Regions from separate parts of the Serratia sp. DFXYC6 genome, predicted to be linked through region 3. Evidence: predicted binding sites of a transcription regulator. Region 3 holds the regulator's gene; each other region holds the start of a gene.

Region 1 (10,684 bases), on a different contig from region 3:
TGCTTTTGCAGGCCGGTGAAGAACGGGTAGTCGACAACCGTTCGCACCAGGCTTTTTGTCAGGCTCTGTCAGACGCGGGGCGGCCTTGCGAAGGGGGGCTCCCGTGGGTTATCAACGGCGCACGCCATGAGATCCTGTTCGAGCGGGACGCGCTGCGCGCCGAAGCACTGAACGCAATTCTGCGCTTCTTTGCTCAACACTTAGGCGGCACGCTGCCGCCGACAACTCCATCAGAGGTTAGAACATAACGCTATGTATCACGTCGTCGCTTCCGATTTAGATGGCACGCTGCTGTCTCCCGACCATACCCTGTCGCCGTACGCTAAAGAAACGCTGAAGTTGCTGACTCAGCGCGGCGTGCATTTCGTGTTCGCCACCGGCCGCCACCATATCGACGTGGCGCAGATCCGCGACAGCCTGGAGATCAGCGCCTTTATGATCACTTCCAACGGCGCACGGGTGCACAACACCGCCGGCGAACTGATTTTCAGCCACAACCTGGACGGGGATATCGCCCGCGATCTGTACGGCATGCTGCACGACGATCCGGATATCACCACCAACGTCTACCGTAACGACGATTGGTTTACCAACCGCGAAAGCCCGGAGCAGGAAGAGTTCTTCCAGGAGTCGGTGTTCAAATATCAGCTGTTTGAGCCGGGCCTGCTGGAAACCGACGGCGTCTGCAAGGTTTACTTCACCTGTGAAGATCACGAGCGGTTGCTGCAGGTGGAAGACGCCATCAACGCGCGCTGGGGCGATCGGGTCAACGTCAGCTTCTCGTTCCCTACCTGCCTGGAAGTGATGGCGGGCGGCGTGTCGAAAGGGCATGCGCTGGAAGAAGTGGCCAAGATCATCGGCTATACGCTGCAAGAGTGCATCGCCTTCGGCGACGGCATGAACGATCTGGAGATGTTGTCGATGGCCGGCAAGGGCTGCATCATGCGCGACGCACATCAGCGCCTGAAGGACATGCTGCCGGAGCTGGAAGTGATCGGCTCCAACGTCGATAACGCGGTGCCGCACTACCTGCGCAAGATGTTCCTTTGAAATAACCATTAAATAATAAGGGCGCCTCGCGGCGCCCTTGGCATTACTTGTGCTGGCCCTGCTTCTGCAGGAACTGCACGCCCTTGTCCGGGAAGTCGGTGAACACGCCGTCGACGCCGGCCTGGTTGTAAATCACGTCATACAGCTGGTTCACGTCGGTCACGTACTTCGGCAGCGCATCGGCGCGGATGGTGAACGGATGCACCGCCAGCTTGCTGGCGTGCGCTTCTTTCACCATGTCGGTCAGCACGATGTGACCCGGCTTGGATTTTTCCGCCACCACCAGCATGTGGTAGTCCGGCCCGATGCCGTCGGCATACTGAGCGATTTTCTTCATCGCGCCCGGTTTGAACATCCAGTCGTAGTCGTATTCCACCCACTTGCCATCGGCTTTCTGCTCGTAGGTTTCCTGCCAGTCGTTATAGGCGATCAGCTGCACCAGCTTCAAATCCATGCCCAGCTTCGGCTCCAGCTCGTTCTTGATGCGCTTGAGCTCGTTGGCGTCGAAGCACTGCAGGTAGACGTTGTCGTTTTTGCCGGTGTAGCCGTACTGCTTGAGCACCGCCAGCACTTTACTGGAGATGTCTTTGCCTTCCTGTTTGTGGAACCACGGCGCCTTGATTTCAGGGTAGATGCCGATGTTCTTGCCGGTCGAATGGTTCAGACCCTGCACGAACTCGATCTCTTCCTGGAAGGTGTGCACGCGGAAGTCGGATTTGCCCATCGGGAAGCGGCCAGGGTAGCCCTGCACCTTCTTGCCGTTTTCGATTTCAAAGCCTTCGGTGAACTTCAGCGATTTGATCTCCGCCAGCGTAAAGTCGATGGCGTAATAACGGCCGTCTTTACGCGCGCGGTCCGGGAAGCGTTCGGCGACGTCGGTGACGCGATCGAGGTAATGGTCGTGCAGCACCACCAGCTCGTTGTCCTTGGTCATCACCAGATCTTGTTCGAGATAATCGGCGCCCTGCGCGTAGGCCATCGCCTTCGCCGGCAGGGTGTGTTCCGGCAGGTAGCCGCTGGCGCCGCGGTGGGCGATCACCACTTTGTCCGCCGCCTGCGCGGCGCTGACCATCGAGGTGGCGAGAATGATCCCTGTCAGCAGGGCTTTGACTTGAGTCCGCATTCCGTTTTCTCCGTGTTGTTGGGGGCAGGGTAGTAAAAAGGCCGCAGGGCGGCCTTTAAATCATGCAAAAGTCGTGTGACGCTTAACCGCGCTTGGCGGCGATTTCCGCGTGGTGTTTCTTCTCGTTCAGCATGGTCAGCAGCAGCAGGATGACCGCTGCGATGCTGCCGCCGATCATCACCATGAAGCCGCCGTCCCAACCGAAGAAGTCCACGGTGTAACCGACGATGGCGCTGGCCGCGACCGAGCCGCCCAGGTAGCCGAACAGGCCGGTGAAGCCCGCGGCGGTGCCGGCGGCTTTCTTCGGCGCCAGCTCCAGCGCGTGCAGGCCGATCAGCATCACCGGGCCGTAGATCAGGAAGCCGATGACCAGCATACAGATCATGTCCACGGTCGGGTTGCCGGCCGGGTTCATCCAGAACACCACGGTGGCGATGGTCACCAGCGTCATGAAGAACACGCCGGTGGCGCCGCGGTTACCTTTGAACACTTTGTCCGACATCCAGCCGCACAGCAGAGTGCCCGGGATACCGGCGTATTCATACAGGAAGTAGGCCCAGGAAGACTTGTCCAGCGCGAAGTGCTTCACTTCTTTCAGGTAGGTCGGCGACCAGTCCAGAATGCCGTAACGCAGCAGGTAGACGAACACGTTGGCGACCGCGATGTACCACAGCAGCTTGTTCGGCAGGATGTACTGCATGAAGATCTGCTTGGCGGTCAGCTCTTCTTCGTCTTTTTCGCTGTAGTCGTCCGGATAGTCGTTTTTGTACTCTTCAATCGGCGGCAGGCCGCAGGATTGCGGGGTGTCGCGCATCAGGGCGAAGGCGATCAGGGCCACCAGGATGGCGCCGAAGGCCGGCATGTACAGCGCCGCGTGCCAGTCGTTGAACCAGGCCATACCCAGCAGGAACAGCAGCGGCGGCAGGCCGCCACCCACGTTGTGGGCGCAGTTCCAGATGGAAACGATGCCGCCGCGTTCTTTCTGCGACCACCAGTGCACCATGGTACGGCCGCACGGCGGCCAACCCATGCCCTGGAACCAGCCGCACAGGAACAGCAGAACGAACATCACCGCGATGCTGGAGGTGGCCCACGGCACGAAGCCCATGAACAACATCACCGCCGCCGCCAGGATCAGGCCGGCAGGCAGGAACACTCGCGGGTTGGAACGGTCGGAGACCGAACCCATGATGAATTTGGAGAAGCCGTAGGCGATGGAGATGCCCGACAGCGCGAAGCCGAGGTCGCCGCGGCTGAAGCCTTGTTCGATCAGGTAAGGCATGGCCAGGGTGAAGTTCTTACGCACCAGATAGTAAGCGGCGTAACCGAAGAAGATCCCCAGGAAAATTTGCCAGCGCAGCTTACGGTAGAGCGGGTCTACCTTATCGCTCGGCACACGGGCGATGTGTGCGGCCGGCTTAAAAATACTCAACATGAGCGCCTCCGATGGCTTTATCTGTTATCACATCAATATGACCTTTTACGTTCATTTGATGATTGAGCGGATATCGAATGTGGTGTTTTTGTGTTCCATAACGAGCGCCATTGTCGACAAATACGCCTGGTGTCGCTGTGACGAATGGCGCAATTGTTACACTTTCATGAAACCACGGCGGATTTTGAGCGATTCGTTAACGTTATGAAATAGAAAAACGTCCAAAAATCGTGATTATGATCACATTGATGGTTTTTTGTGGACATTTTTATTTCGTTTTATGTTCGTTCTTGTTCCTTATCAAACAAAGACCCTAATAACCGTGGCTCAATAGGCTCATAACTACCGATCCTGAGGGAGCGACATGAGCAGCTATTTTGACGGCGGCGAAACGGATGTGATCATCATCGGCGGCGGCGCCACCGGCGCAGGCATTGCCCGCGATTGTGCGCGGCGCGGCTTGCGCTGCATTTTGCTGGAGCGTCACGACATCGCCACCGGCGCCACCGGCCGCAACCACGGCTTGCTGCACAGCGGCGCGCGCTATGCGGTGACCGACGGCGAGTCGGCGCGCGAGTGCATCGAAGAGAACCGCATCCTGAAACGCATCGCGCATCACTGTATCGAGCGCACCGATGGGCTGTTCATCACCCTGCCGCAGGACTCGCTGGAGTATCAGCAACAGTTTATCGCCGCCTGTCGCCAGGCCGACATCGACGCCGAAGCGATCGACCCGCAGCTGGCGCTGCGGCTGGAGCCGGCGGCTAATCCGGCGCTGATTGGCGCGGTGCGGGTGCCGGACGGCACCGTCGATCCTTTCCGGCTGACCGCCGCCAATATGCTGGATGCGCGCGAACACGGCGCGCAGATCCTGACTTACCACCAGGTGGTCGGATTGTTGCGCAGCGGCGACCGGGTGACGGGCGTGCGCGTTTACGACCATCAGAATCAGCGGCGCTATGAGCTGCACGCAGCGGTGGTGGTCAACGCCGCCGGCATCTGGGGCCAGCAGATCGCCGAATACGCCGATTTGCGTATCCGCATGTTCCCGGCCAAGGGAGCGCTGCTGATCCTCGGTCACCGCATCAACAACATGGTGATCAACCGCTGCCGCAAACCGGCGGACGCCGACATCCTGGTGCCGGGCGACACCATCTCGCTGATCGGCACCACCTCGACCCATATCGACTACGACCAAATTGACAACATGCTGGTGACCCCGCAGGAGGTGGACATTCTGATCCGCGAGGGGGCGCTGCTGGCGCCCACCCTGGCGCAGACCCGCATTCTGCGTGCCTATGCCGGGGTGCGGCCGCTGGTGGCCAGCGACGACGATCCCAGCGGGCGCAATGTCAGCCGCGGCATCGTGCTGCTCGATCACGCCGCCCGCGACGGGCTGGAAGGGTTTATCACCATCACCGGCGGCAAGCTGATGACCTACCGCCTGATGGCGGAGTGGGCCACCGACAAGGTATGTGAAAAGCTCGGCGTAAATAGTCCGTGCACCACCGCGCAGGACGCGCTGCCCGGATCCCGTCAGTCGGCGGAGGAAACGGTGCGCAGCGTGGTTTCTCTGCCCGCCAGCATCCGCGGCTCGGCGATTTACCGGCACGGCGATCGCGCCAGCCAGGTGCCGGCGGCCGATCGGCTCGACACCAGCCTGGTGTGCGAGTGCGAGGCGGTGACCGCCGGGGAAGTGCGCTATGCGGTCAATTCGCTGACCGTCAATAACCTGGTGGATCTGCGCCGCCGCACCCGCGTCGGCATGGGCACCTGCCAGGGTGAACTCTGCGCCTGCCGCGCCGCCGGACTGCTGACGCGCTTCAAGGTCAGCACGCCGCAGCAATCCATCGCGCAGCTGTCGCAGTTCCTCAACGAACGCTGGAAAGGCGTGCGGCCGATCGCCTGGGGCGATGCGCTGCGCGAGAGTGAATTTACCAGTTGGGTTTACCAGGGATTATGCGGGCTTGAGGCCCAGGCAGACAAAGAGCAGGAGGCGGATGATGCGATTTGACGTAGTGGTGATTGGCGGCGGCCTGGCGGGCCTGAGCTGCGCCATTGCCGTGGCCGAACAGGGCAAACGCTGTGCGGTGGTCAGTTCCGGCCAGAGCGCGCTCTACTTCTCCTCCGGCTCGCTCGATCTGCTGGCGAGATTGCCGGACGGCACGCCGGTCGAGATGCCACTGGCGGCGCTGCCGCAGCTGGCGCAACAGGCGCCGCAGCATCCGTATTCTCTGATTGGCCCCGGCCGGGTGGCGGCGCTGTCCGCCGCCGCGCAGCGGCTGCTGGAACGCTGCGGGCTGAATCTCCAGGGCGAGGGGGTGAACAACCATCTGCGCATCACGCCGCTCGGCACGCGCCGCGCCACCTGGCTCAGCCCGCAGGCGATCCCGACGCTGCCGCTGACCGGCCAACTGCCCTGGCGGCGCATTGCGGTGATCGGCATCGAAGGGTTCCTCGACTTCCAACCGCAGATGGCCGCCGACGCCTTAAGCCGCGAGCTCGGCGTGCAGACGGACGTGGCCTATCTGCACATGCCGGCGCTGGACAGATTGCGCAATAACCCCAGCGAGTTCCGCGCGGTGAACATCGCCCGGGTACTGGATTTGATGGAAAGCCTGCCGCCGTTGGCTGAAGAGCTGCGGCGGCTGGCGGGCGAGGCCGAGGCGCTCTTCCTGCCGGCCTGTCTGGGCCTGGAGGACGACGCGTCGCTGGCGGTGTTGCAGGATGCGGTCGGCAAGCCGGTCCGACTGCTGCCGACGTTGCCGCCTTCGGTGCCCGGCATGCGCTTGCACCAGGCGTTGCGGCGGCGTTTCCAACAGCTGGGCGGCGTTTTCATGCCGGGCGACAGCGTGCTGCGCGCCGAGTGTGAAGCCGGCCGCGTCACCGGCCTGTATACCCGCAACCACGGCGATATTCCGCTGCGGGCGCAGCAGGTGGTGCTGGCCAGCGGCAGCTTCTTCAGCAACGGGCTGGTGGCGGATTTCGATGAAGTGCGTGAGCCGATCTTCGGGCTGGACGTGCACAGCCGCGCCGATCGCGCCGACTGGAGCCGACGCGAGCTGTTCGCGCCGCAGCCTTACCTGCAGTTCGGCGTGCGTACCGACGGCAGGCTGCGGGCGATGAAGCAGGGAGTGCCGTTCGACAATCTGTATGCCATCGGTGCGGTCGCCGGCGGTTACGATCCGCTGCAGCAGGGCTGCGGCGCCGGCGTGTCATTGATCGGTGCGCTGCACGTTGCGCAGCAGATCGCCGCGGAGGAGAACGCATGAGCCTGCATCAGGATCACAGCTTTGAAAGCTGCATCAAATGTACCGTCTGCACCACCTACTGCCCGGTCGCCAAAGTGAACCCGCTCTACCCGGGGCCGAAACAGGCGGGGCCGGACGGCGAGCGGCTGCGGCTGAAAGACCCGACGCTGTACGATGAAGCGCTGAAATATTGCACCAACTGCAAGCGTTGTGAAGTGGCCTGCCCGTCCGATGTCAAAATCGGCGACATCATTCAGCGCGCCCGCGCCGACTTTGCCCAGAGCAAGCCGACGCTGCGTGACGCCATCCTCAGCCACACCGATATCATGGGATCGCTGTCGACGCCGTTCGCGCCGATCGTCAACGCCGCCACCGGGCTGAAACCGGTGCGCAAGCTGCTGGACAAGGCGCTGAAGATCGATCACCGTCGTGAACTGCCGAAATACTCGTTCGGCACCTTCCGCCGCTGGTACCGGCAACAGGCGCAGGCGCAGCAGCGTTACGCCGAGCAGGTGGCGTTCTTCCACGGCTGCTTCGTCAACTATAACCACCCGCAGCTGGGCAAGGATTTGGTCCGGGTGTTCAACGCGCTGGATATCGGCGTGCAGCTGCTGAAACGCGAGAAATGCTGCGGCGTGCCGCTGATCGCCAACGGGTTTATCGAGCAGGCCAAAAAGCAGGCCAGGGTCAATGCCGAATCGCTGCATGAAACGGTGCTGGAGCGCGGCATTCCGGTGGTGGCCACTTCGTCGAGCTGCACCTTCACCCTGCGTGACGAATACCCTCATCTGCTGGACGTGGACACCACTGCGGTGCGCGAGCGGGTGGAGCTGGCGACGCGCTATCTCTATCGTCTGATCAATCAGGGGCGCAGCCTGCCGCTCAAGCGCACGCCGCTGCGGGTGGCTTATCACACGCCTTGCCATATGGAGAAGATGGGCTGGACCGCCTACACCCTGGAGCTGCTGCGGCAGATACCGGGGCTGGAGCTGGTGGTGCTGGATTCGCAGTGCTGCGGCATCGCCGGCACCTACGGGTTCAAATCGGAGAACTACGCCACGTCGCAGGGTATCGGCGCACCGCTGTTCCGGCAGATAGAAGAGAGCGGGGTGGATCTGGTGGTGACCGACTGCGAGACCTGCAAATGGCAGATAGAAATGTCCACCAGCAAACGCTGCGAACATCCGATCACCCTGCTGGCGCAGGCGCTGGCATAAAGCGAAAGGGCCGGCAAGCCGGCCCTTTGTGGGATTACTGCTTCAGCTTCAGGGTGGAGATGATGCCTTCGGCTTCGGTCTGCGCCTGCTGCTGATTGTCCGCCGGCAGCGTTACCTGAATGGTCAGCATGTTGTTGTTCAGCGAGCCGATCAGGACGGAAGAATAGGCTTTCTCGCCGCCGCTGGTGATGATGCTGTCCAGCTGACGCAGCGGTACACCGTTGACGTCGAGCGCTTTGTTGGTGATCACCTGCAGGTTGGCGTCACGCGCGCGTTGGGTATTCTCCAGGCGCTTGGCCAGGGTCTCCAGGCTGTCGGCGGTCTTGTCACCCAGGATCACAATCACCGCGCGCTGGCCGGTGCTGTCTGCGTAAACATGCATGTTGTTGGCCTGGTTGCCCAGCTTGCCGCTCTGATCCGCCATGCCGACAGGCAGGGTGAACGCCAGTTTACCGTCCAGCAGGCTCACCTGCTGCCCGGCCGGCGCGCTGGCCGCCGCGCCGTCCGTTGCCGCCTTGGTGTCTTTGGTTTCGCCGTCGCAGGCCGCGAGGCCAAGCGCCAGCAGGCTGATACCCATCAATTTCGCTACTTTACGCATCGGGCTTCCTTCTTCCTTTCCGGTAGGGATTCACTGTCGTATCGCAACCTATTCCAGGTTGAAATGCAAGGCAGATGTTGTCACAAGTTTTTTTCCAGTAATAGCCGATAATCAGCCACTTCGCCTTTCTTTTCCAGCTGAACAATCTGATAGTGGTGGGCGATCAGCATCGTCAGCATGGCGCGGAACCGGTTACGGGTTTTGACCGTCAGTTGGCGATAGCCCTGCGCCCGCGCCCAGCGCTCTTGTTCGGCCAACAAGGCCTGCGCCACGCCGTGGCGACGAAATGCCGGCAACACGCCGCCCAGCCAGCTGTAAAACACCGTTTCCTGCCGTTGATAACCGAGTTTGAAACCGGCCGGTTGCCCGGCTATCTCGGCGATCAACAGGCTGGCGGGGGCGGCGCCGATGCGCCGCTGCAGATCGGCCAGGCTATGCAGGCCGCCGAATTCAGGGATGCGTTGGTAAAGGCGGTGGATGTCTTCAAGCGTGGCGGTGCGGACGATTGGGGTCATGAGCGGCCTCCAAAGGATAGGGCCGCCCAGAATAACACGACTCAGCCCGGCTGCAGGCCGCCGCTGCGCGCCGCGATGCGTTTGAGCAGCATGTTCAGCAACACGCCGTACATCGGCAGGAAGAACAGCAGGCAGATCATCACCTTGAAGCTGTAATCCACCAGCGCGATCTCCACCCAGTTGTTGGCCATGAAGGGATCGCTGCTCTTATAAAAGGCGATGAAGAAGAACGCCAGCGTATCGCTGATGTTGCCGAGGAACATCGCCGCCGCCGGCGCCACCCACCAGGCGCTGCGTTGACGCAGGCGGTTGAAGACGTGTACGTCGAGGATCTGGCCGAGCACATAGGCCATAAAGCTGGCGACGGCGATGCGCGCCACGAACAGGTTAAAACTGTTCAGCGCCGCAAAGCCCTGCCATTCTCCCTGATAGGTGACGGTGGAGATCACATAAGAGATGAACAGCGCCGGCACCATCACCGCCAGGATGATGCGCCGCGCCAGCGGCGCGCCGAAGATGCGCACGGTCAGATCGGTCGCCAAGAAGATAAACGGGAAAGTAAAGGCGCCCCAGGTGGTATGGAAGCCGAAAACGGTGATCGGCAGCTGCACCAGGTAGTTGCTGGAGGTAATGATGGCGATATGAAACAGCGAAAGCCAGACCAACGCGGTAAAGCGCTGCTGTGCGGTAAACGAATACATGTTGTAGCCTTTTTAGCAGTGGGGTGAGGGAACCCAGTGTGTCTTGTCAAAACAGCAAAAAACGCTGCGCGGCGGCATGATACGCGTTTGCGCAACCAATGCAATGGTTAAATTTAACGCAAACGTTAACGCATCTTGCGCAGAAAAACTACCGGCGTAAACTAGGCGCTAATGAGATGCGGCGAGCGTTCGCCGATCGTTTTTGAACGAGAAAAATTGCATGACTGACTTATTTGCCCAGGCAGACCAGACGCTCGACGCGCTGGGGCTGCGCTGTCCGGAACCGGTGATGATGGTGCGCAAAACCGTGCGCCATATGGACAACGGCGAAACGCTGCTGATTATCGCCGACGATCCGGCCACCACCCGCGATATCCCGGGGTTCTGCCGCTTTATGGAGCATACGCTGGTGGCGCAGGAGACCGAACAGGTGCCATACCGTTATCTGTTACGTAAAGGCGTCTAACGGCGGCGCGGCCGAGTTAAAAGTTCCCTCCCCCAAATGACAACGGGCGCGGTATGCCGCGCCCGTGTTTGTTTCAGAGCTTAGCTGCGCTTTCTCAATAGCCGCAGCGCGTTGGCGGTGACCAGCGCGGTGGCGCCGGAGTCAGCCAGCACCGCCAGCCACAAACCGGTCAGCCCCAGCAGGCTGGTGATCAGGAAGACCCCCTTCAACCCCAGCGCGATGGTGATGTTTTGCCGGATATTGGCGTGGGTGGCGCGCGAGATGCGGATCATCTCCGCGACGCCCACCAGCCGATTGTGGGTCAGGGCGGCGTCGGCGGTTTCCAGCG
Region 2 (10,684 bases), on a different contig from region 3:
TGCAGCATCTGCACGGTGTGGCGCCCCAGCGACTCCAGGCTGACCAGCAGCGGCTGGTGCTGGTGCGAGAACTTCTCCAGCGCGGTGCGGCAGATCTTGTCCGCCACGTCGCCGATGCGTTCCAGTTCGGAAATGGTTTTGATGATCGCCATCACCAGACGCAGATCGCTGGCGGTCGGCTGGCGCTTGGCGATAATGCGCACGCAGGCTTCGTCGATCGCCACTTCCATCATGTTGACCTTGGCGTCGCCTTCGATCACGCGCTTGGCCAGCTCGCCATCCTGATTGTGCATCGCGGTGATGGCGTCGGTCAGCTGCTGCTCCACCAGCCCGCCCATGGTCAGCACCTGGGTGCGGATATGCTCGAGCTCTGCGTTGAACTGGCCGGAAATGTGTTTGTTTAAATTCAGGTTATCCATGATGCTTCCTATCAACCATAACGGCCAGTGATGTAGTCTTCAGTCTGCTTTTTCTGCGGCGCAGTGAACAGGTTATCAGTATCACTGAACTCGATCAGCTCGCCCAGATACATAAATGCGGTAGAGTCGGAGCAGCGCGCCGCCTGCTGCATGTTGTGCGTCACAATCACCACGGTGTAATCGGCCTTCAGTTCGCTGATCAGCTCTTCAATCTTGCCGGTGGAGATCGGATCCAGCGCCGAGCAAGGCTCATCCAGCAACAGCACTTCCGGACGAATGGCGATGCCGCGGGCAATGCACAGACGCTGCTGCTGGCCGCCGGAGAGGCTGTAGCCGCTCTGGTGCAGCTTGTCCTTGGTTTCGTTCCACAGCGCCGCCTTGGTCAGCGCCCACTGCACGCGCTCGTCCATATCGGCGCGCGACAGCTTTTCAAACAGGCGAACGCCGAAGGCGATGTTGTCGTAAATCGACATCGGGAACGGCGTCGGCTTTTGGAACACCATGCCGACCTTGGCGCGCAGCAGCGCGATATCCGAGTTGTCGGTCAGGATGTTCTGGCCGTCCAGCAGGATGCCGCCTTCCGCACGCTGTTCCGGGTACAGCTGGTACATCTTGTTGAAGGTGCGCAGCAGGGTGGATTTGCCGCAGCCGGACGGGCCGATAAACGCGGTGACCTTGTTCTTGGCGATATCCAGCGTGATGTTCTTCAGCGCATGGAATTTGCCGTAATAGAAGTTCAGATCGCGTACCTGAATTTTGCTGCTGGAAGCGTCAGTAACCATACTCATCAAGACTTCTCTCTTTTCATCAGCGCCGCCAAAGCGGCGCTCAAAATTTTATGAATGCTTTTTCTTGGCGAAAATCACGCGCGCCAGGATATTCAGTAGCAGTACGCACAGGGTGATCAACAGCACCCCCGCCCAGGCCAGCTGCTGCCATTCGGCGAACGGGCTCATGGCGAATTTGAAGATGGTCACCGGCAGGTTGGCGATCGGCTGCATCAGGTCGGTGCTCCAGAACTGGTTCGACAGCGAGGTGAACAGCAGCGGCGCCGTTTCCCCCGCAATGCGCGCAATCGCCAGCAGCACGCCGGTGATGATGCCGGACACCGACGCCTTCAGCGTGATAGCGGAAATCATGCGCCATTTCGGCGTGCCCAGAGCATAGGCGGCCTCGCGCAGCGTATCCGGCACCAGCTTCAGCATGTTCTCGGTGGTGCGAATGACGATCGGCACCTGCAGCAGCGCCAGCGCCACGATGCCGGCCCAACCGGAGAAGTGCTCCATCTTCGCCACCACGATGGTGTAAACGAACAGGCCCACCACGATCGACGGTGCGGACAGCAGGATGTCGTTGATAAAGCGGATCACTTCCGCCAGCCAGGATTTACGGCCGTATTCCGCCAGGTAGATGCCGGCCATGATGCCCAGCGGCGTACCGAAGAGGGTCGCCCACAGGATCAACAGCCCGCTGCCGGCGATGGCGTTGGCCAGGCCGCCGCCAGCGGTGTTCGGCGGCGGAGTCATTTCGGTGAACAGCGCCAGCGACATGCCGTCGAAGCCTTTGGTGACGGTGGCGATCAGGATCCAGATCAGCCAGAACAGCCCGAACGCCATGGTCGCCATCGACAGGAACAGCGCGAGGCGGTTTTTCTGCCGGCGCCAGGCCTGCATTTTGCGGCGGCTTTCCGCCAGAACGACTGCGTTTTGCATATCCATCGTCGCCATGTTAACGCCCCTCATTCTTGGCCAGACGCATGATCATCAGTTTCGACAGCGCCAGCACGATAAAGGTGATAACAAACAGAATCAGGCCCAGCTCCATCAACGCGGCGGTGTGCACGCCGGACTCGGCTTCGGCGAATTCGTTGGCCAGCGCCGAGGTGATGCTGTTGCCCGGCATGTACAGCGAAGCGCTGTCGAGCTGGTAGGTGTTGCCGATGATAAAGGTCACCGCCATGGTTTCCCCCAGCGCGCGGCCCAGGCCCAACATCACGCCGCCGATGACGCCGTTTTTGGTGAACGGCAGCACGATGCGCCAGATGACTTCCCAGGTGGTGCAGCCGATACCGTAGGCCGACTCTTTCATCATTACCGGGGTCTGTTCGAACACGTCGCGCATCACCGCGGCGATGTAAGGAATGATCATGATAGCCAGGATCACCCCGGCGGCCAGGATGCCGATGCCGAAGGCCGGGCCGGAGAACAGCTCGCCGACGATTGGAATGCCCGACAGTACTTCGCCCACCGGCGTCTGGAAGTATTCGGCGAACAGCGGGGCGAACACGAACAGGCCCCACATGCCGTAGACGATGCTCGGAATGGCCGCCAGCAGCTCAATGGCGATGCCCAGCGGCCGCTTCAGCCAGTTCGGCGCCAGTTCGGTCAGGAACAGCGCGATGCCGAAGCTCACCGGCACGGCGATGATCAACGCGATAAGCGAGGTGACCACGGTGCCGTAGATCGGCACCAGCGCGCCGAACTGCTCCGCCGGCGCGTCCCATTCTTTGGTCCACAGGAACGCAAAGCCGAATTTCTGCATGCTTGGCCAGGAGGCGAAGATCAGCGAAACGATGATGCCGCCCAGCAACAATAGGGTAATCAGCGCAGCCAGTCTCACCAGCGCGCTGAAAATGATGTCACCGTTTTTGCCCGGTGCTTTGATGGTCGGCTTGTACTCAGCCATAGATTACTCTCTGTTTGAACCCTGGCAGCCCCAATCGGGATCGGAGCCTGAAGAACTGTGTGGGGCGCGGCGAACCCGCGCCCCTGCGTTGTTAGTACAGCGCTTTACCTGAACTGTCTTTTACGTTGGTTTTCCAGGCCGCACGCACCTGCTCAACCACTTCTGCCGGCAGGGTGGCGTAATCCAGCTCGTTAGCTTGTTTTGCACCGGTTTTATACGCCCAGTCGAAGAACTTCAGCACTTCGGCGCCCTGAGCAGGGTTTTTCTGCTCTTTGTGCACCAGGATGAAGGTGGTGGAGGTGATTGGCCACACGTTGTCGCCTTTCTGGTCAGTCAGATCCTGAGCGAAAGTTTTGCTCCAATCCGCGCCTTTGGCGGCGTTGCTGAAGCTCTCTTCGGTCGGGCTGACCGGTTTGCCGTCGGCGGACACCAGCTTGGTGTAAGCCAGGTTGTTCTGCTTGGCGTAAGCGTATTCTACGTAGCCGATAGAGCCTGGCAGGCGCTGAACGAAGGCGGCGATGCCGTCGTTGCCTTTACCGCCCAGACCGGTCGGCCAGTTAACGGTAGAACCGGCGCCAATCTTTTCTTTCCACTGCGCATTGGCCTTGGACAGGTAGCTGGTGAACACGAACGAGGTGCCGGAACCGTCGGCGCGGCGCACTACGGCGATGTTCTGGTCAGGCAGTTTCACGCCTGGGTTCAGCTTGGTGATAGCCGGATCGTTCCACTTTTTGACGTTGCCCAGGTAGATATCGCCCAGGGTTTTGCCGTCCAGCGTCAGTTCGCCGGATTTGATGCCCGGGATATTCACCGCCAGCACCACGCCGCCAATCACGGTCGGGAACTGGAACAGGCCGTCGGCCGCCAGCTTGTCGTCAGACAGCGGGGCGTCGGAGGCACCAAAGTCAACGGTGTTGGCCACGATTTGCTTCACGCCGCCAGAGGAGCCGATGCCCTGATAGTTAACTTTGTTGCCGGTTTCTTTCTGATAAGAATCTGCCCACTTGGCGTAAACCGGAGCGGGGAATGTCGCACCTGCACCGGTCAGGCTGGCAGCAGCGAACGCGGACACGGCGGTCAGGGAGAAGGTCGCTGCCACAATACTGGCGACGGTGGTACGCATCAGTTTCATAATCCCTCCTAATGGGATACTTAAAATCGACTTCGAGTCGTTTTAATCAGAGTAAGTATTGCTGCAGGAGGGAAAATAGGACAGTTTGGTGACAGAAAAATGTACGCAATATGACAGTTATATTACAGCGTATTTGATAGGTATTTGTTTTTATGTAAATCAGAAGGTTAGCCGTGAAACAGCACATTTCCCAAGCAATAAAAAACCGGCTTGGCGCGGCCTATCCGCTTGAATATGACAACGTTTATCACCGAAACGGCAGCGCTGTCATCTTTAAGGTCACTCATGAAAAAAGCCGGCGCTAAGGCCGGCTTTTGCAGTTTACCTGTGACAAATTACTCTACGGTGACAGACTTCGCCAGGTTGCGCGGCTGGTCAACGTCGGTGCCCTTGATCAGCGCCACGTGGTAAGACAGCAGCTGCAACGGCACGGTGTAGAAGATCGGCGCGACGATTTCCTCGACGTGCGGCAGAGGAATGAGGGTCATGCCTTCGCTGCTGACGAAGCCGGCGTCCTGATCGGCGAACACGTACAGCTGGCCGCCGCGCGCGCGCACTTCTTCAATGTTGGACTTCAGCTTTTCCAGCAGTTCGTTGTTTGGCGCCACCACGATCACCGGCATATCGGCGTCGATCAGCGCCAGCGGGCCGTGTTTCAACTCACCCGCCGCATAAGCTTCAGCGTGAATATAGGAGATCTCTTTCAGCTTCAGCGCCCCTTCCATGGCGATCGGATACTGATCGCCGCGGCCGAGGAACAGCGCATGGTGCTTGTCGGAGAAGCCTTCCGCCAGCGCTTCGATCTCTTTATCCATCGACAGCATCTGCTCGATACGCGCCGGCAGCGCCTGCAGACCATGCACGATCTCGTGCTCCACGCTTTCCGCCATGCCTTTCAGACGGCCCAGGCGCGCCACCAGCATCAACAGCACGGTGAGCTGCGTGGTGAAGGCTTTGGTCGAGGCTACGCCGATTTCCGTACCGGCTTTGGTCATCAGCGCCAGATCGGATTCGCGCACCAGCGAAGAGCCGGCAACGTTACAAACGGCCAACGAACCGAGATAACCCAGCTCTTTGGACAGGCGGAGCGCCGCCAGGGTGTCGGCGGTTTCGCCGGACTGCGACAGAGTGATGATCAGGCTGCCCGGACGCACCGCCGATTTGCGGTAACGGAATTCGGACGCGATCTCGACATCGCATGGCACGCCGGCCAGCGCTTCGAACCAGTAACGCGCCACCATACCGGAGTGGTAAGAAGTCCCACAGGCGATAATCTGCACGTGCTGCACCTTGGCGAGCAGCTCGTCGGCGTGCGGCCCCAGCTCACTCAGGTTGATTTGGCCATGACTGAAACGCCCTTCCAGGGTGTTTTTCAGCGCCAGCGGCTGTTCGTAAATCTCTTTTTGCATGTAGTGGCGATAAGCGCCCTTGTCGCCAGCGTCATACTGCACCTGGGATTCGATCTCAGGACGCTCGATGGCGTTGCCCTGTTTGTCGAAGATGTTGACGGTGCGGCGAGTCACTTCCACCACGTCGCCCTCTTCCAGGAAGATGAAGCGGCGGGTGACCGGCAGCAGCGCCAGCTGATCGGAAGCGATGAAGTTTTCCCCGACGCCGCGGCCGATAACCAGCGGGCTGCCGGAACGCGCCGCGACCAGCACGCTCGGATCGCGGCTGTCCATCACCACGGTGCCATAAGCGCCGCGCAGCTGCGGGATCACGCGCTGAACCACTTCCAGCAGCGTACCGCCTTGCAGTTGTTCCCAGTGCACCAGGTGCGCAATCACTTCGGTGTCGGTTTCAGAGCTGAAACGGTAACCGCGTTCAATCAGCAGTTCGCGCAGCGGCTCGTGGTTTTCGATGATGCCGTTATGCACCACGGTAATGTAGTCGGAAACATGCGGGTGCGCGTTCGCTTCGGTCGGTTCACCGTGCGTAGCCCAACGGGTGTGAGCGATGCCGGTACCGCCGTGCAGATCGGTTTGTTCCGCCGCTTCGGCCAGCTTTTGTACCTTGCCAACGCGACGCAGGCGACTGACGTTGCCTTTTTCATCGACCACCGCCAGACCAGCGGAGTCATAACCGCGATACTCGAGACGACGTAAACCTTCCAACAGGATTTCTGCGATATCACGTTGCGCTACTGCGCCTACAATTCCACACATCAGTTATATTCCTAATGAACGCCCTTCATGGGCGCTTTCGATGCCTTGACCTGATTTTTGCCGGTTTTTACCGTGCGTCCCCCGAGCCTGTAGATGGTGGGGGTTATTATGTTTTGTATTGGGCTCTGAACGGAGCCCAACGCAAAACACACTATGGCTTCTTCTTCACCGGACGTTGCCAACCCTGAATGTGCACCTGCTTGACGCGGCTCAGCACCAGTTCGTTCTCGGCGATATCGCGCGTCACCGTGGTGCCGGCGGCGATGGTGGATCCTTTGCCGACCGACACCGGCGCCACCAGCTGAGTATCGGAACCGACGAACACGCCATCGCCGATCAGCGTTTTGTGCTTGTTGGCGCCATCGTAGTTACAGGTGATGGTGCCGGCGCCGATATTCACGTCATCACCGATTTCGGCATCGCCCAGGTAGCTGAGGTGGCCGGCCTTGGAGCCTTTGCCCAGACGCGCCTTTTTCATTTCCACGAAGTTGCCGACGTGAGCCCCTGCCGCCAGCTCCGCGCCTGGGCGCAGGCGGGCGAACGGCCCCACCGTGCAGTCTGCTTCCAGCACGCTGTCTTCCAGCACGCTGTAAGGGCTGATCTCGCAGTTATCGCCAATCACGCAGTTTTTCAGCACGCAGCCGGCGCCGACTTTCACCCGGTCGCCCAGCTTGACGTGACCTTCGATAATCACATTCGCATCAATAGTGATGTCACGGCCGTGAACAAGTTCCCCGCGCAGATCGAAACGCGCCGGATCCAACAACATCACGCCGGCCAACAGCAGCTTTTCAGACTGTTCCGACTGGAATACGCGCTCCAGAGTCGCCAGCTGCAGACGGTTGTTCACGCCTTCCACTTCACTTAAACGCGACGGGTGCACGGCTTCGATTTTCTTGCCGTCGGCATGGGCCAACGCAATGATATCGGTGATGTAAAACTCGCCCTGTGCGTTGTCGTTATTCAACATTCCCAGCCAGCGCTTCAGATCGCGCCCGTTCGCCACCAGGATGCCGGTATTGATCTCGTTGATCTGGCGCTGTGCCTCACTGGCGTCCTTGTGTTCGACGATGCCCACCACGTTGCCCTGCTCACGCACGATGCGGCCGTAACCGCTCGGATCGTCCAGCTTGACCGTCAGCAGGCCGATGCCGCCCTGCGGCTTGGCCGCCAGCAGGCGTTGCAGCGTATCCACGGAGATTAACGGCACATCGCCGTACAGCATCAGCACGTCTTCATCGTCGGCAAAGTGCGGCGCGGCCTGCTGCATCGCATGGCCGGTACCCAGTTGCTCGGCCTGCAGCACCCAGTTCAGCGCGCCTTCGGTCAACGTGCTTTTCAACAGATCGCCGCCGTGGCCGTATACCAGATGAACCTGTTGCGCGCCCAGTTTCATCGCGGCATCAATGACGTGTTGCACCATCGGCTTGCCGGCCAACGGATGTAAGACCTTGGGAAGATCGGAATACATGCGTGTTCCCTTGCCCGCGGCGAGGATGACCACGCTCATTGCGCTGTTCGACATAAGCAACCTGATAACTCCATTTTGATAGACGAAAGTAAAACCGTTTAGCGGCGATATTACTACATATTTCTCTGCACGAACCCGGCGCAGGCCGCGTGGGCCTTGGTCTGCCGCTATCACGGCTAATTCGGCGTCGGGACGAAAAAACTGTCGGCGATCGGCGACGTTTATTTCCCGATATCAGCGGTTATACACCACACCGCCCGCCGGGCTGAAATGCTTATTTTAAAGTAAAAAAAAAGCGACCCTATAGGCCGCTTTCTTAAAGTTGGGTGCCGGGCACCCAAACATTACATCGCTTTTCTGGTGAGCTCGATAACGCGCAGTTTTGCGATCGCTTTCGCCAGTTCAGCGGATGCCTGAGCATAGTCGACATCGCCATGAGAGCTGCGAATGTGTTCTTCAGCTTTACGCTTAGCTTCCAACGCTCTCGCTTCGTCGAGGTCAGTACCACGGATAGCAGTGTCCGCCAGCACGGTAACCACGCTCGGCTGCACCTCGAGGATGCCGCCGGACAGGTAGATGAACTCTTCTTCACCGTGCTGCTTAACAATACGCACCATGCCAGGCTTGATGGCAGTCAGCAGCGGCGCATGGCCAGGGAAGATCCCCAGTTCACCTTCGCTGCCTGTCACCTGGATCTTCTGCACCAGGCCGGAAAACATCTGTTTTTCCGCGCTGACTACATCCAGATGGTAAGTCATAGCCATATCACCCTCCTCTCAAGGCGTTACAGTTTCTTGGCTTTTTCCACTGCTTCTTCAATGGTGCCAACCATGTAGAACGCCTGCTCCGGCAGGTGGTCATAGTCGCCGTCCATAATGCCTTTGAAACCACGGATGGTGTCTTTCAGCGATACGAACTTGCCCGGAGAACCGGTGAAGACTTCTGCCACGAAGAACGGCTGAGACAGGAAACGTTGGATCTTACGCGCACGGGATACGACCAGTTTGTCTTCTTCAGACAGCTCGTCCATACCCAGGATCGCGATGATATCTTTAAGTTCCTGGTAGCGTTGCAGAATGGACTGCACGCCACGCGCTACGTCGTAGTGCTCCTGGCCAACAACCAGCGGATCCAGCTGACGGCTGGTGGAATCCAGCGGGTCAACGGCCGGGTAGATACCCAGAGAAGCGATGTTACGGCTCAGTACCACGGTTGCGTCCAAGTGCGCAAAGGTGGTGGCTGGTGACGGGTCAGTCAAGTCATCCGCAGGAACGTAAACGGCCTGTACGGAAGTGATGGAACCGGTCTTGGTCGAGGTGATACGTTCTTGCAGAACGCCCATCTCTTCCGCCAGCGTTGGCTGATAACCTACCGCGGATGGCATACGGCCCAGAAGTGCGGACACTTCGGTACCGGCCAGGGTGTAACGGTAGATGTTGTCAACGAACAGCAGAACGTCACGGCCTTCGTCACGGAATTTCTCCGCCATGGTCAGACCGGTCAGCGCAACGCGCAGACGGTTACCTGGTGGCTCGTTCATCTGGCCGTAAACCAGAGATACTTTGTCCAGAACGTTGGAGTCGGTCATTTCGTGGTAGAAGTCGTTACCCTCACGAGTACGCTCGCCCACGCCCGCGAACACGGAATAACCGGAGTGCTCGATCGCGATGTTACGGATCAGCTCCATCATGTTTACGGTTTTACCTACGCCCGCACCGCCGAACAGACCGACTTTACCGCCCTTGGCGAATGGACAAATCAGGTCCATTACCTTGATACCGGTTTCCAGCAGTTCCTGGGAGCTGGACAGCTCTTCGTAGCTTGGCGCCGCGCGGTGAATCGCCCAACGCTCTTCTTCGCCGATGTCGCCTTTCATGTCGATGGGTTGACCCAATACGTTCATGATACGGCCCAGGGTAGCTTTACCCACCGGCACTTCAATCGGGTGGTCCAGGTTGTTCACTTTCAGACCGCGACGCAGACCGTCGGAGGTCCCCATTGCGATACAGCGAACCACGCCACCGCCCAGCTGTTGCTGAACTTCCAACACCAGTTTTTCGGTGCCGTTTTCTACCTCAAGGGCGTCGTACACTTTTGGTACGGCATCCTGAGGGAACTCGACGTCCACCACGGCGCCGATTACCTGGATAATCTTTCCAGTAGCCATCTTGAATCCTCTACGTAATTCGTAAACCTAGCTTAAACCGCGGAGGCTCCCGAAACGATCTCGGTGAGTTCCTGAGTGATGCTGGCCTGACGCGCCTTGTTGTATACCAACTGCAGCTCTTTGATCAGGCTACCGCCGTTATCGGTTGCGGCTTTCATCGCGACCATTCGTGCGGCCTGCTCGCTGGCCAGGTTTTCCACGACGCCCTGATAAACCTGCGACTCCACATAGCGGCGCAGCAAGGTATCAAGCAGCACTTTTGGATCCGGTTCATACAGGTAATCCCAAGGCGTTTTCTTCAGCTCTTCGTCATCGGCTGGCGGTAACGGCAGCAGCTGAAGCACCTGCGGCTCTTGGGACATCGTATTAACAAATTTGTTGCTGACAATGTACAGCTTGTCCAAACGACCTTCGTCGTAGGCCTGCAACATCACTTTCACCGGCCCGATCAGATCCGACAGGGAAGGTTTATCCCCCATGCCGGTCACCTGGGCAACCACGTTGCCGCCCACGGAACCAAAGAAAGAGGCCGCTTTAGAGCCAATCAGCGCCAAATCGGTTTCGACGCCTTTTTCGGACCAGGCTTTCATCTCCGCCAGCAGCTTTTTGAACAGGTTGATGTTCAAGCCGCCGCAGAGACCACGG
Region 3 (10,684 bases):
CTGTTCACAGGCGGTTTGTTTGGCGCGCAGCTGTTCGCGCACCTCGGCGACCTGCTGTTCGCCGAACAGCGCCAGCCGCAGCGCGCGTCGTTCGGCAAGGGTTTTCTCGCCTTCTTGCCAGCGTTGTTGCAGCTCTTGCTGCTGTTGCAGGCTGTCGGCGTGGGCTTTCTGCAGCAGCGTAAAGCGTTCTTCGAGCAACGCCAGCTGTTGCTGCGTCTGCTGCTGCTGCGTTTGCAGAGCGATGAGCGCATCCTTCGCCTGCTGTACCGCCTGCGCCGCCTGTTCATGCTGCTGCAGCGCCTGTTGCCCGCGCCGTTCTTCGTCGTCGCAGCCGTTCAGCCAGGCGCTGAGTTGCTCGCCATCCGCCAGCGTAAAGTCGAACGCCAGCGGCGCGCTGAGCTGCCGCCACTGCTGCTGTTGGCCCGCCAGCTGTTGTTCATCCTGCGCGATGGTTTGCTGCTGACGCTGCAATTGCTGTTGCAGGTTGTCGTAACGGGCTCGCAGCTCGACGCCTTGTTTTTGCAATGCTTCGGTCTGGACTTTCATTTGCTCCAGACGTTGCGCGGTTTCTGACAGTTTTATCTCTTGGTATTGTTCTACCGCCGGGTGCTCGCATGAGCCGCACAGCGGGCAGGGGGCGCCGGGTTGCAAACGGGCGCGCTCGGCCTCCAGACCCACGATCCGTTGTTCCAGCGCATAGGTTTTTTCAACATCGGCCTGGTGGGCTTTCTGCTGCTTAAATCGCTGACGGATGAGTTCTAGCTGTGGTTCCAACTGGGTAAGTTCATGTTGACCGCTGTTTAGCTCTTGCCGCTGTTGTTCCAGCCGTTTAACGATTTGCTGCGATAAAGAGGATAGAGTAAACAGCTGCTGGCGCGTCGGGCGCAGATCCGCCAGGACGCTCAGGCGCTGGCGCAGCGGGGCCAGCGGCGTTTGCGCCTTCAGCGCCTGCTGCTGTTGCTGTTGAACGGCCAGCGCTTCGGTCAGCGTGTTCAACTGCTGCTGATGCTGTGCGGCCTGCCTCGTCAGTTGGCTGCGCTGAGCGGTGAGCTGCTCCAGCGCGGTCTGCTGCTGGGCGCACTGCTGTGCGGCGGCATCGCCGGCCTGTCTACGTTCGGCCTGTGTCGACTGCAGTTGGGCTATTTGATGGTCGAGCGGGGCGACCTGCTCGTCGATCAACTGTTGCTGTTGCCGCATGTGTTCGGCATGCGCTTGCTGCGCCTGGCGGGTTTTCTCCACCGCCTGCTGCAGCGGGGTCAACTGCGCCGACTGCTGTTCCTGCTGTTGCGTCAGCTGGGCTGCCTGCTGTTGTATCGTCTGCAGCTCGGCGCGGCAGCGATCGCGTTCACCGCGCAGCGGCCGCAATTTCTCGGCCGGTTCGCTGAGCGCCAGCCGCTGCAGCTGCGGGGCGGCCTCCTCCTGCTCGCGCTGGGCGGTGTCCAGCCGCAATTGCCCCTCGCTTTGCTGTTGCCGGAGGCGTTGCCATTGCTGCAGCCAGCTCAGCGCCTGTTGCTGGCGCTGGGTTTGTTCGCCGAGAGCGATTTCCTGCGCGCTCAGCGCCGCCAGCTGTTCGGTCAGAGACTGGCGCTGCTCGTCGTTCAGCAGTTCGATGCCGCTGGCGCGTTGGTGCAACGCATCCAGGTCGGTTTTGGCCTGCTTGTGCGACTCGAACACCTGTTCGGACAACCTCCCGTAGATTTCGGTGCCGGTCAGCTCTTCCAGCAGCTCGGCGCGATCGTTGGCGTCGGCGTTGAGGAACGCGGCGAACTGCCCTTGAGACAGCATCATCGATTTGGTGAAGCGGCCAAAGTCCAGCCCGGTGATGGCGGCGGTAAGCTCCAGCTTGTCGCGCACTTTGTCCGCCAGGATCTTGCCGTCCTCGCGGCGCGCCAGTTCGACCTTCGGCGCCTGCAGATTGCCGTCCGGCGCGTTTTTGGCGCGGCGCTGGCTCCAGAAGGCGCGATAGCCGACGCCCTTGACCTCGAATTCGACCTCCGCCAGCGATTCGGCGGTGTGGCGGGTCATCAGTTCATTCTGGCTTGGCGTGACGTTGAGACGCGGCGTCTGGTGGTACAGCGCCAGGCAGATGGCGTCCAGCAGGGTGGTTTTGCCCGCGCCGGTCGGGCCGGTAATGGCGAACAGACCGTTGCTGGCGAACGGCTCGGCGGTGAAGTCAATTTTCCATTCGCCCTGCAGCGAGTTGAGGTTTTTTAACCGCAGGCTGAGGATCTTCATGAATTCGTCTCCTCGGCGTTGTGTTGCACCGCCTCGACCACCTGGCGGAACAGTTGGTGCATCCGCCGTTGGCGTGCTTCGGGCATGTCGGCCTCCTGCGCCAGGCGCCGTTCGAACACCTCGTTGACGCTCAGCTCGTTGAGCGTTTCCTTATCCTGCTGCGCAATCGCCTGGCGGCGCTGCTCTTTGCTGCGCCGCAGCAGCACCACTTCCACCGGCAGCGCATCCGCCATCAGCTGGATGCGGCGTTGGATATCGCTGAGGTAGTCCTGCGTCGCCACTTCGATATCCAGCCACACCGGCAGCTCGCCGGCATAGTCGGCAAATTGCCGCAGCTGCCGTTCGATCTCGGCCAGATCGCCTTTGATCAGCTGCATGGGCTGAAACTGCGGGATCGTTAACGTTTCTACCCGCTGCAAAGCGCCGTCGGCGAAATCCACCAGGAAGACGCTTTTGGCTTTGCCCAGCTCATCGAAGCTCAGCGGGATCGGCGAGCCGCTATAGCGAATATGCTCCGATTTGGCGACGTTCTGCGCGCGGTGAATGTGGCCCAGCGCGATATAGTCGGCGGGGGGGAAGGCCTGCGCCGGGAAGGCGTCGAGGGTGCCGATATAGATGTCGCGCACCGAGTCGGAGGTGGTAACGCCGACGGTGGTCAGGTGGCCGGTGGCGACGATCGGCAGCGGCTGGCCCAACTGGTCGCGGCGCTCGCAGGCCGCCTGATACAGCGTCTGATAATGTTCGGCGATGGCTTCCTGCAGCGCCTGCTGTTTCTGCGCGCCGGATTCGCCGGCGCGGCTGGTGAGCAGATCGCGCGGCCGCAGGAACGGGATGGCGCACAGCACCGCGCCCGGCTGGCCGTCGCGTTGGTTAAGCACCACGATCTGCTGTTCCGGGGCGCCCTGCGCGCTGGCGATCACCGTGGTGTTCAGGCAGGAAAGCAGTTCACGCGATTCGTTCAGCGTCGCGACCGAATCGTGGTTGCCGCCCAGCACCACCAGCTGGCAGCCGGTACGCTGCAGTTCCACCACGAAGCGGTTGTACAGCTCGCGGGCATAGCTGGGCGGCGAGCCGGTATCGAACAGATCTCCGGCGACGATCAGCGCATCCACCTGCTGCTGATCTACCTGTTCGATCAGCCAGTTCAGAAAAGCCTGGTGCTCGGCGGCGCGGCTTTTGGTGAAAAAGTACTGGCCAAGGTGCCAGTCAGAGGTGTGGATCAGGCGCATGACACTCCCGGATGCAAAGATAATGGCGATGATTATAAAGGCCGCGGCGGCGGCTGTCCCGGCGCAATGATGATGACAACCGGATGATTTTTCTTTACTGCGGGAAATAATCGCTATGCTTACTGCCTATAACAGCCGGTTTTTTTCATAAAAGTGTCACAAAACTGACGCATAATGGCGCCCGAAAAGTCGCTAACACATTGGCAGGATTGACGATGGCAAGACGCATACTGGTGGTGGAAGACGAAGCGCCGATCCGTGAGATGGTGTGCTTTGTGTTGGAACAGAATGGTTACCAACCGTTGGAAGCCGAAGATTATGACAGCGCCGTGACGCGTCTGTCTGAGCCGTTCCCTGATTTGGTGTTGCTTGACTGGATGTTGCCCGGTGGTTCCGGCATTCAGTTTATCAAACATATGAAGCGCGAAGCGCTGACCCGCGATATCCCGGTGATGATGCTGACCGCGCGCGGCGAAGAAGAAGACCGGGTGCGCGGCCTGGAAGTGGGGGCGGATGATTACATCACCAAGCCGTTCTCGCCCAAGGAGCTGGTGGCGCGCATCAAAGCGGTCATGCGCCGCATTTCGCCGATGGCGGTGGAAGAAGTGATTGAAATGCAAGGGTTGAGCCTGGATCCGTCCTCCCACCGCGTAATGGCGAACGATCAGGCGCTGGATATGGGGCCGACCGAGTTCAAGCTGCTGCACTTCTTTATGACCCACCCGGAGCGGGTTTATAGCCGCGAGCAGTTGCTTAATCACGTCTGGGGCACTAACGTTTATGTGGAAGACCGTACCGTTGACGTGCATATCCGTCGGCTCCGCAAGGCGTTAGAAACCAGTGGGCATGATAAAATGGTTCAAACCGTTCGGGGCACCGGCTACCGGTTCTCAACGCGCTACTGATCGCGCCGCGCTGGAGAATATGCCGTGTTAGAACGTCTGTCGTGGAAGAGGCTGGCTTTGGAGCTGGCTCTTTTCTGTCTGCCCGCCTTACTGCTGGGGCTGATTTTCGGTTATCTGCCCTGGTTCCTGCTGGCCTCTGCGCTGGCTGCGCTGGTGTGGAATTTCTACAACCAGCTCAAACTCTCCCATTGGCTGTGGATCGACCGCAGCATGACGCCGCCGCCCGGCCGCTGGAGCTGGGAGCCGCTGTTCTATGGCCTGTATCAGATGCAGCAGCGCAACCGCCGCCGCCGGCGCGAGCTGGCGCTGCTGATCAAGCGCTTTCGCAGCGGGGCCGAATCGCTGCCTGACGCGGTGGTGATGACCACCGTCGAAGGCAATATCTTCTGGTGCAACGGGCTGGCGCAGCATCTGCTCGGCTTTCGCTGGCCGGAAGACAACGGCCAGCACATCCTTAACCTGCTGCGTTATCCGGAATTCAGCCACTATCTGCAACAGCAGGAGTTTTCGCGCCCGCTGACGCTGCAGCTGAACAACGAACACTACGTCGAATTCCGCGTGATGCCGTATTCCGAAGGGCAATTGCTGATGGTGGCGCGCGACGTCACCCAGATGCGTCAGTTGGAGGGCGCGCGGCGCAACTTCTTCGCCAACGTCAGCCATGAGCTGCGTACGCCGCTGACGGTGCTGCAGGGCTATCTGGAGATGATGGGCGACGAAGAGCAGGATGGCTCGCTGCGCAGCAAGGCGCTGAGCACCATGCAAGAGCAGACTCGCCGGATGGACGGGCTGGTCAAGCAACTGCTGACGCTGTCGCGCATCGAGGCGGCGCCCAATGTCGACATGAACGAGCGGGTGGATATTCCGCTGATGCTGCGGGTGTTGCAGCGTGAGGCGCAATCGCTGAGCGGCGGCAATCACGAGATCACCTTCCGGGTGAACGAACAGCTCAACGTGTTCGGCAATGAAGACCAGTTGCGCAGCGCGGTGTCTAACCTGGTGTACAATGCGGTCAACCACACGCCGAAGGGCACCCATATCGAAGTCAGCTGGCAGCAGACGGCGCATGGCGCGCAGTTCCAGGTCAGCGACAACGGGCCTGGCATCGCCGCCGAGCACCTGCCGCGCCTGACCGAGCGTTTCTACCGCGTCGACAAGGCCCGCTCGCGCCAGACCGGCGGCAGCGGGCTGGGGCTGGCGATCGTCAAGCACGCGCTCAGCCATCACGACGCGCGGCTGGAGATCCTCAGCGAACCGGGGATCGGCACCCGCTTTATCTTTACCTTGCCCAATCGGTTGATTGTTCCCGCCGCTTTATCAGAGAATGCGGTGAAAAATTAACGCGAGACACCGGTATGACCCGAATCACCCGAGGGCTGTTGCTTTGCCTGGCGCTGCTGGCCGGACGCGGCGCGCTGGCGCAGCCTGACGGCATGTTGGCGGGCAACCTGTCCAGCGTCGGCTCCGACACGCTGGCGAATCTGATGGCGCTGTGGGCGCAGGATTTCAGCGAGCATTATCCCAACGTCAACCTGCAGATCCAGGCCGCCGGTTCGTCGACCGCGCCGACCGCGTTGGCGGCGGGCGCCGCGCAGCTGGGCCCGATGAGCCGGCCGATGAAGGCGGCCGAGGTTTCGGCGTTCGAACACCGTTACGGCTATGCGCCGCTGGCGGTGCCGGTAGCGGTGGATGCGCTGGTGGTGTTGGTGCATCAGGACAATCCGCTGCGCGGCCTCAACCTGCAGCAGCTCGACCGCATTTTCTCCGCCACCCGGCGCTGCGGCGAAAGCCAGCCGCTGACGCGCTGGGGCGAGCTGGGGCTGCGCGGCGACTGGGCGACGCGCTCGCTGCAACGCTTCGGCCGCAACTCGGCGTCCGGCACCTACGGCTATTTCAAACTGCGCGCGCTGTGCGGCGGCGATTTCATGCCGCGCGTCAATGAGCTGCCCGGTTCGGCCTCGGTAGTGCAGGCGGTGGCCGGTTCGCTCAACGGCATCGGCTACGCCAGCATCGGTTTTCGCGCCAGCGGCGTGCGGCTGCTGCCGCTGGCGGAGTCGGGAGAAGACTATGTCGCACCTACCGCCGCCAACGTGCGCAACGATCGCTACCCGCTGTCGCGCTATCTGTATATCTATATCAATAAAGCCCCCCATCAACCGCTGGAGCCGCTGACCGCCGCGTTTCTCGATCGCGTGCTGTCGACACCAGGGCAAAGCCTGGTCAATCACGACGGCTATCTGCCACTGCCGCCGGCCGCGCTGCAGAAGACCCGCCAGGCGCTCGGGTTGCCACCGCTCGCGCCGGCCACGATGCAATAAGCGACAAAAAGCGGCGTAATTTTCGCCTTTTTTCACGGCAAAACGGAGCTTATGCCACGCGAAAATCGGGCATTTATTGGCGTTTTCGCGCGGTAAAGTGATATATGCTTCACGTTTCGTGAATTCATTGTTCAAAAATGATACAAATCATGTAGTGTATATTTATTGATAGCCAATATGATCGACTGGTGGCTAAAGTTTATATGGTCGATAGCTCTGCTTTTCGCCGTGCGTCTTGCCTTGAAGCGCTATAAACGTTTACCTTAGCCTTCGTTGTCGGATTAAACCTCCATTTTTATAACTCCTAAAATTTTGCCCATCTTCATGAGCGGCCACTTTCGAATAGGGACATAAACGCCGGATCGACTGCGTTTAGGGTGCTTATTTGGCGCGGCGACGATCGGGCATGCCGGCAACCGGGTGGGGCGTTTCGCCACCACGCTATCGGACAATTTTTTTCATTTGAACAGGCAACACGACATCGTATGAGTCATCGTTTAACGTCAAAAGATATCCTGGCACTGGGCTTTATGACCTTTGCCTTATTCGTTGGGGCCGGGAACATCATCTTCCCGCCGATGGTCGGCTTGCAGTCCGGTGAACATGTCTGGACTGCGGCGCTGGGCTTCCTGATCACCGCCGTGGGCCTGCCGGTCATCACCGTCATCGCGCTGGCGCGCGTCGGCGGCGGCATCGACGCCCTCAGTTCGCCGATCGGCCGCGGCGCCGGCCTGCTGCTGGCGACCGTCTGCTACCTGGCCGTCGGCCCGCTGTTCGCCACGCCGCGCACCGCCACCGTGTCCTTCGAAGTGGGCATCGCCCCGCTGACCGGCGACGGCGCCATGCCGCTGTTCATCTACAGCCTGGTGTACTTCGCGCTGGTGATCGGCATCTCTCTGTATCCGGGCCGCCTGCTCGATACCGTCGGCCACGTGCTGGCGCCGCTGAAGATCGTCGCGCTGGCCGTACTGGGCATCGCCGCGCTGCTGTGGCCTGCCGGCGCGCCGATTCCGGCGACGACGGCTTATCAGAGCGTGCCTTTCTCCTCCGGCTTCGTTAACGGCTATCTGACCATGGATACGCTGGGCGCGCTGGTGTTCGGCATCGTTATCGTCAACGCGGCGCGCTCGCGCGGCGTGAAAGACGCCGGCCTGTTGACCCGTTACACCATTCTGGCCGGTTTGATCGCCGGCGTGGGCCTGACGCTGGTGTACCTGAGCCTGTTCAAGCTGGGTTCCGGCAGCGGCGCGCTGGTGCCTGACGCCACCAACGGCGCGGTGATCCTGCACGCTTACGTTCAGAACACCTTCGGCGGCCTGGGCAGCTTCTTCCTGGCGGCGCTGATCTTCATCGCCTGCATGGTGACCGCGGTAGGCCTGACCTGCGCCTGCGCCGAGTTCTTCGCGCAATACCTGCCGTTCTCGTACAAGACGCTGGTGTTTATTCTGGGCCTGTTCTCGATGGTGGTGTCCAACCTCGGCCTGAGCCACCTGATCCAGATCTCCATTCCGGTGCTGACCGCGATTTACCCGCCGTGCATCGTGCTGGTGGTGCTGAGCTTCACCCTGCGTTGGTGGCACAGCGCGCCGCGTATCATCGCGCCGGTGATGCTTGTCAGCCTGTTGTTTGGTATTCTTGACGCGGTGAAAGCGTCCAGTTTCCAGCAGCTGCTGCCGGCCTGGACCACTCACCTGCCGCTGGCGGAGCAGGGGTTGGCATGGTTGCCGCCTTCGCTGCTGATGCTGGTGCTGGTCGCGATTTATGATCGGGTGTGCACGCGTTCCCAAGTGACCGCGCACTGATAATCCCCCGGCTTAATCCAGGGCCACGGACATGTCCGTGGCTTTTTTACGTTTAAAACTATGGGTCATCTTCATGCAACAACAGTCACCCACCACCGCCTCCGACAATAAGCTGAAACGCGGCCTCAGTACGCGCCATATTCGCTTTATGGCGCTGGGATCGGCCATCGGCACCGGGTTGTTCTACGGCTCGGCGGACGCCATCAAAATGGCCGGCCCGAGCGTGCTGCTGGCTTACCTGATCGGCGGCATCGTGGCCTTCATCATCATGCGCGCACTGGGGGAGATGTCGGTCAATAACCCGCAGGCCAGCTCATTTTCCCGCTACGCGCAGGACTACCTCGGCCCGATGGCGGGTTACATCACCGGCTGGACTTACTGCTTTGAAATCCTGATTGTCGCCATCGCCGACGTGACCGCCTTCGGCATCTATATGGGCGTCTGGTTCCCGGAAGTGCCGCATTGGATCTGGGTGCTGAGCGTGGTGTTGATCATCGGCGCCATCAACCTGATGAGCGTCAAGGTGTTCGGCGAGCTGGAGTTCTGGTTCTCGTTCTTCAAGGTCGCCACCATCATCATCATGATCGCGGCCGGCATCGGCATCATCATCTGGGGTATCGGCAACGGCGGGCAACCGACCGGCATTCATAACCTGTGGTCGAACGGCGGCTTCTTCAGCAACGGCGTTATCGGCATGATCCTGTCGCTGCAGCTGGTGATGTTCGCTTACGGCGGCATTGAAATCATCGGCATCACCGCCGGCGAAGCCAAGGATCCGAAAAAATCGATTCCTAAAGCCATCAACTCGGTGCCGTGGCGCATTCTGGTGTTCTACGTCGGTACGCTGTTTGTCATCATGTCGATCTACCCGTGGAACCAGGTGGGCACCAACGGCAGCCCGTTCGTGCTGACCTTCCAGCATATGGGCATCACCGTGGCGGCAGGCATCCTCAACTTCGTGGTGATCACCGCTTCGCTGTCGGCGATCAACAGCGACGTGTTCGGCGTCGGTCGCATGCTGCACGGCATGGCCGAACAGGGGCACGCGCCGAAGATGTTCAGCAAGGTGTCGAAACGCGGCATTCCCTGGGTGACGGTAGTGGTGATGATGCTGGCGCTGTTGCTGGCGGTGTACCTCAACTACATCATGCCAGAGAGCGTGTTCCTGGTGATCGCCTCCCTGGCGACCTTCGCCACCGTGTGGGTGTGGATCATGATCCTGTTCTCCCAAATCGCCTTCCGCCGCAGCCTGAGCAAAGAGCAGGTGAAGCAGCTGGCGTTCCCGCTGCGCGGCGGGGTGTTCACCTCGGTGGTGGCGATCGTGTTCCTGGTATTCATCATCGGCCTGATCGGCTATTTCCCGACCACGCGCGTCTCGCTGTACGCCGGCCTGGTCTGGGTGGTGTTGCTGCTGGCGGGGTACTGGTTCAAGGTCAACCGCCAGAAAAAACGCGCGCTGCTGGCGACGCAGCAAGACTAAATGAAAAAACACCGGCTGAGGCCGGTGTTTTTTTAGGGTTTATCTTCCTCTTCCTCATCCCCGGCGGCGCGCGCTTCGATGCGCATACCGCTGTCGTTCAGGCGTTCCTCCTCTTCCTCGCCGGCGCAGCGTGCCAGCACTTCGCGAATGTCCTGCAGGTTGCTGCTAAGGGCGCTCAGCGAAGGTTGCAGATTGCGGGGCATGCGGCTTTCATCCAGCGATGCGCTGTGCAGGCAGCCGATAAACAGCAGCGTGGCCATCAGGGTAAACAGCCGATGACGTATCCGTTTCAGCAAGGGCTTTCCCTCTCGGTGGTGAAGGTGATGGCGCATTAACGCCGTTTTCGCCGGGGAAAAGAAGGGGATGGAGATATCTGCTGGCAATTGAAAGCGAATAATTACCAGCAGACACAGTTACGTCAGCCGACGTCAGGAAGCGTTCGCGCTTTGTTGCAGCATGCCGCGCAGGTCGTTGCCGGTCGGCGTCTGATGCACGCGCAGGCCGAACTCGTCGATCACCGCCAGGATATGGTCGAAAATATCCGCCTGAATGCTTTCATACTCCGCCCAGACCGTGGTGTTGGTGAAGGCGTAGATTTCCAGCGGCAGGCCCTCCGGCGTCGGCGCCAGCTGGCGCACCATCAGCGTCATGTTCAGGTGAATACGCGGATGAGCGCGCAGGTAGGCTTCCAGATAGGCGCGCAGCGTGCCGAGGT

Evidence for each region. The regulator PhoB, encoded in region 3, activates phosphate uptake and scavenging genes when phosphate is short. The targets are predictions, from matches to a motif close to CTGTCATAAAACTGNCNNAT.
Region 1: the regulator PhoB is predicted to act here: its motif matches at 3,762-3,781, upstream of glpT (glycerol-3-phosphate transporter).
Region 2: the regulator PhoB is predicted to act here: its motif matches at 4,312-4,331, upstream of pstS (phosphate ABC transporter substrate-binding protein PstS).

Annotation. Positions count from the first base shown of each region.
Region 1 is NZ_JBXUNV010000005.1:237,219-247,902, forward strand. Features, by position in the region: gene pldB (lysophospholipase L2) at 1-248, shown strand, start outside; gene yigL (sugar/pyridoxal phosphate phosphatase YigL) at 253-1,050, shown strand; gene glpQ (glycerophosphodiester phosphodiesterase) at 1,094-2,173, opposite strand; gene glpT (glycerol-3-phosphate transporter) at 2,256-3,608, opposite strand; gene glpA (anaerobic glycerol-3-phosphate dehydrogenase subunit A) at 3,973-5,622, shown strand; gene glpB (glycerol-3-phosphate dehydrogenase subunit GlpB) at 5,612-6,880, shown strand; gene glpC (anaerobic glycerol-3-phosphate dehydrogenase subunit GlpC) at 6,877-8,076, shown strand; gene AC2CGQ_RS22155 (DcrB family lipoprotein) at 8,111-8,674, opposite strand; gene AC2CGQ_RS22160 (GNAT family N-acetyltransferase) at 8,755-9,189, opposite strand; gene AC2CGQ_RS22165 (7-cyano-7-deazaguanine/7-aminomethyl-7-deazaguanine transporter) at 9,231-9,890, opposite strand; gene tusA (sulfurtransferase TusA) at 10,111-10,356, shown strand; gene AC2CGQ_RS22175 (zinc/cadmium/mercury/lead-transporting ATPase) at 10,437-10,684, opposite strand, start outside.
Region 2 is NZ_JBXUNV010000005.1:23,760-34,443, reverse strand. Features, by position in the region: gene phoU (phosphate signaling complex protein PhoU) at 1-419, opposite strand, end outside; gene pstB (phosphate ABC transporter ATP-binding protein PstB) at 431-1,201, opposite strand; gene pstA (phosphate ABC transporter permease PstA) at 1,256-2,146, opposite strand; gene pstC (phosphate ABC transporter permease PstC) at 2,148-3,104, opposite strand; gene pstS (phosphate ABC transporter substrate-binding protein PstS) at 3,196-4,236, opposite strand; gene glmS (glutamine--fructose-6-phosphate transaminase (isomerizing)) at 4,572-6,401, opposite strand; gene glmU (bifunctional UDP-N-acetylglucosamine diphosphorylase/glucosamine-1-phosphate N-acetyltransferase GlmU) at 6,553-7,926, opposite strand; gene AC2CGQ_RS21180 (F0F1 ATP synthase subunit epsilon) at 8,217-8,636, opposite strand; gene atpD (F0F1 ATP synthase subunit beta) at 8,657-10,039, opposite strand; gene atpG (F0F1 ATP synthase subunit gamma) at 10,072-10,684, opposite strand, start outside.
Region 3 is NZ_JBXUNV010000004.1:263,236-273,919, reverse strand. Features, by position in the region: gene sbcC (exonuclease subunit SbcC) at 1-2,235, opposite strand, end outside; gene sbcD (exonuclease subunit SbcD) at 2,232-3,464, opposite strand; gene phoB (phosphate response regulator transcription factor PhoB) at 3,680-4,369, shown strand; gene phoR (phosphate regulon sensor histidine kinase PhoR) at 4,394-5,710, shown strand; gene AC2CGQ_RS20230 (PstS family phosphate ABC transporter substrate-binding protein) at 5,725-6,687, shown strand; gene brnQ (branched-chain amino acid transport system II carrier protein) at 7,173-8,489, shown strand; gene proY (proline-specific permease ProY) at 8,563-9,969, shown strand; gene AC2CGQ_RS20215 (hypothetical protein) at 10,002-10,265, opposite strand; gene AC2CGQ_RS20210 (mechanosensitive ion channel family protein) at 10,398-10,684, opposite strand, start outside.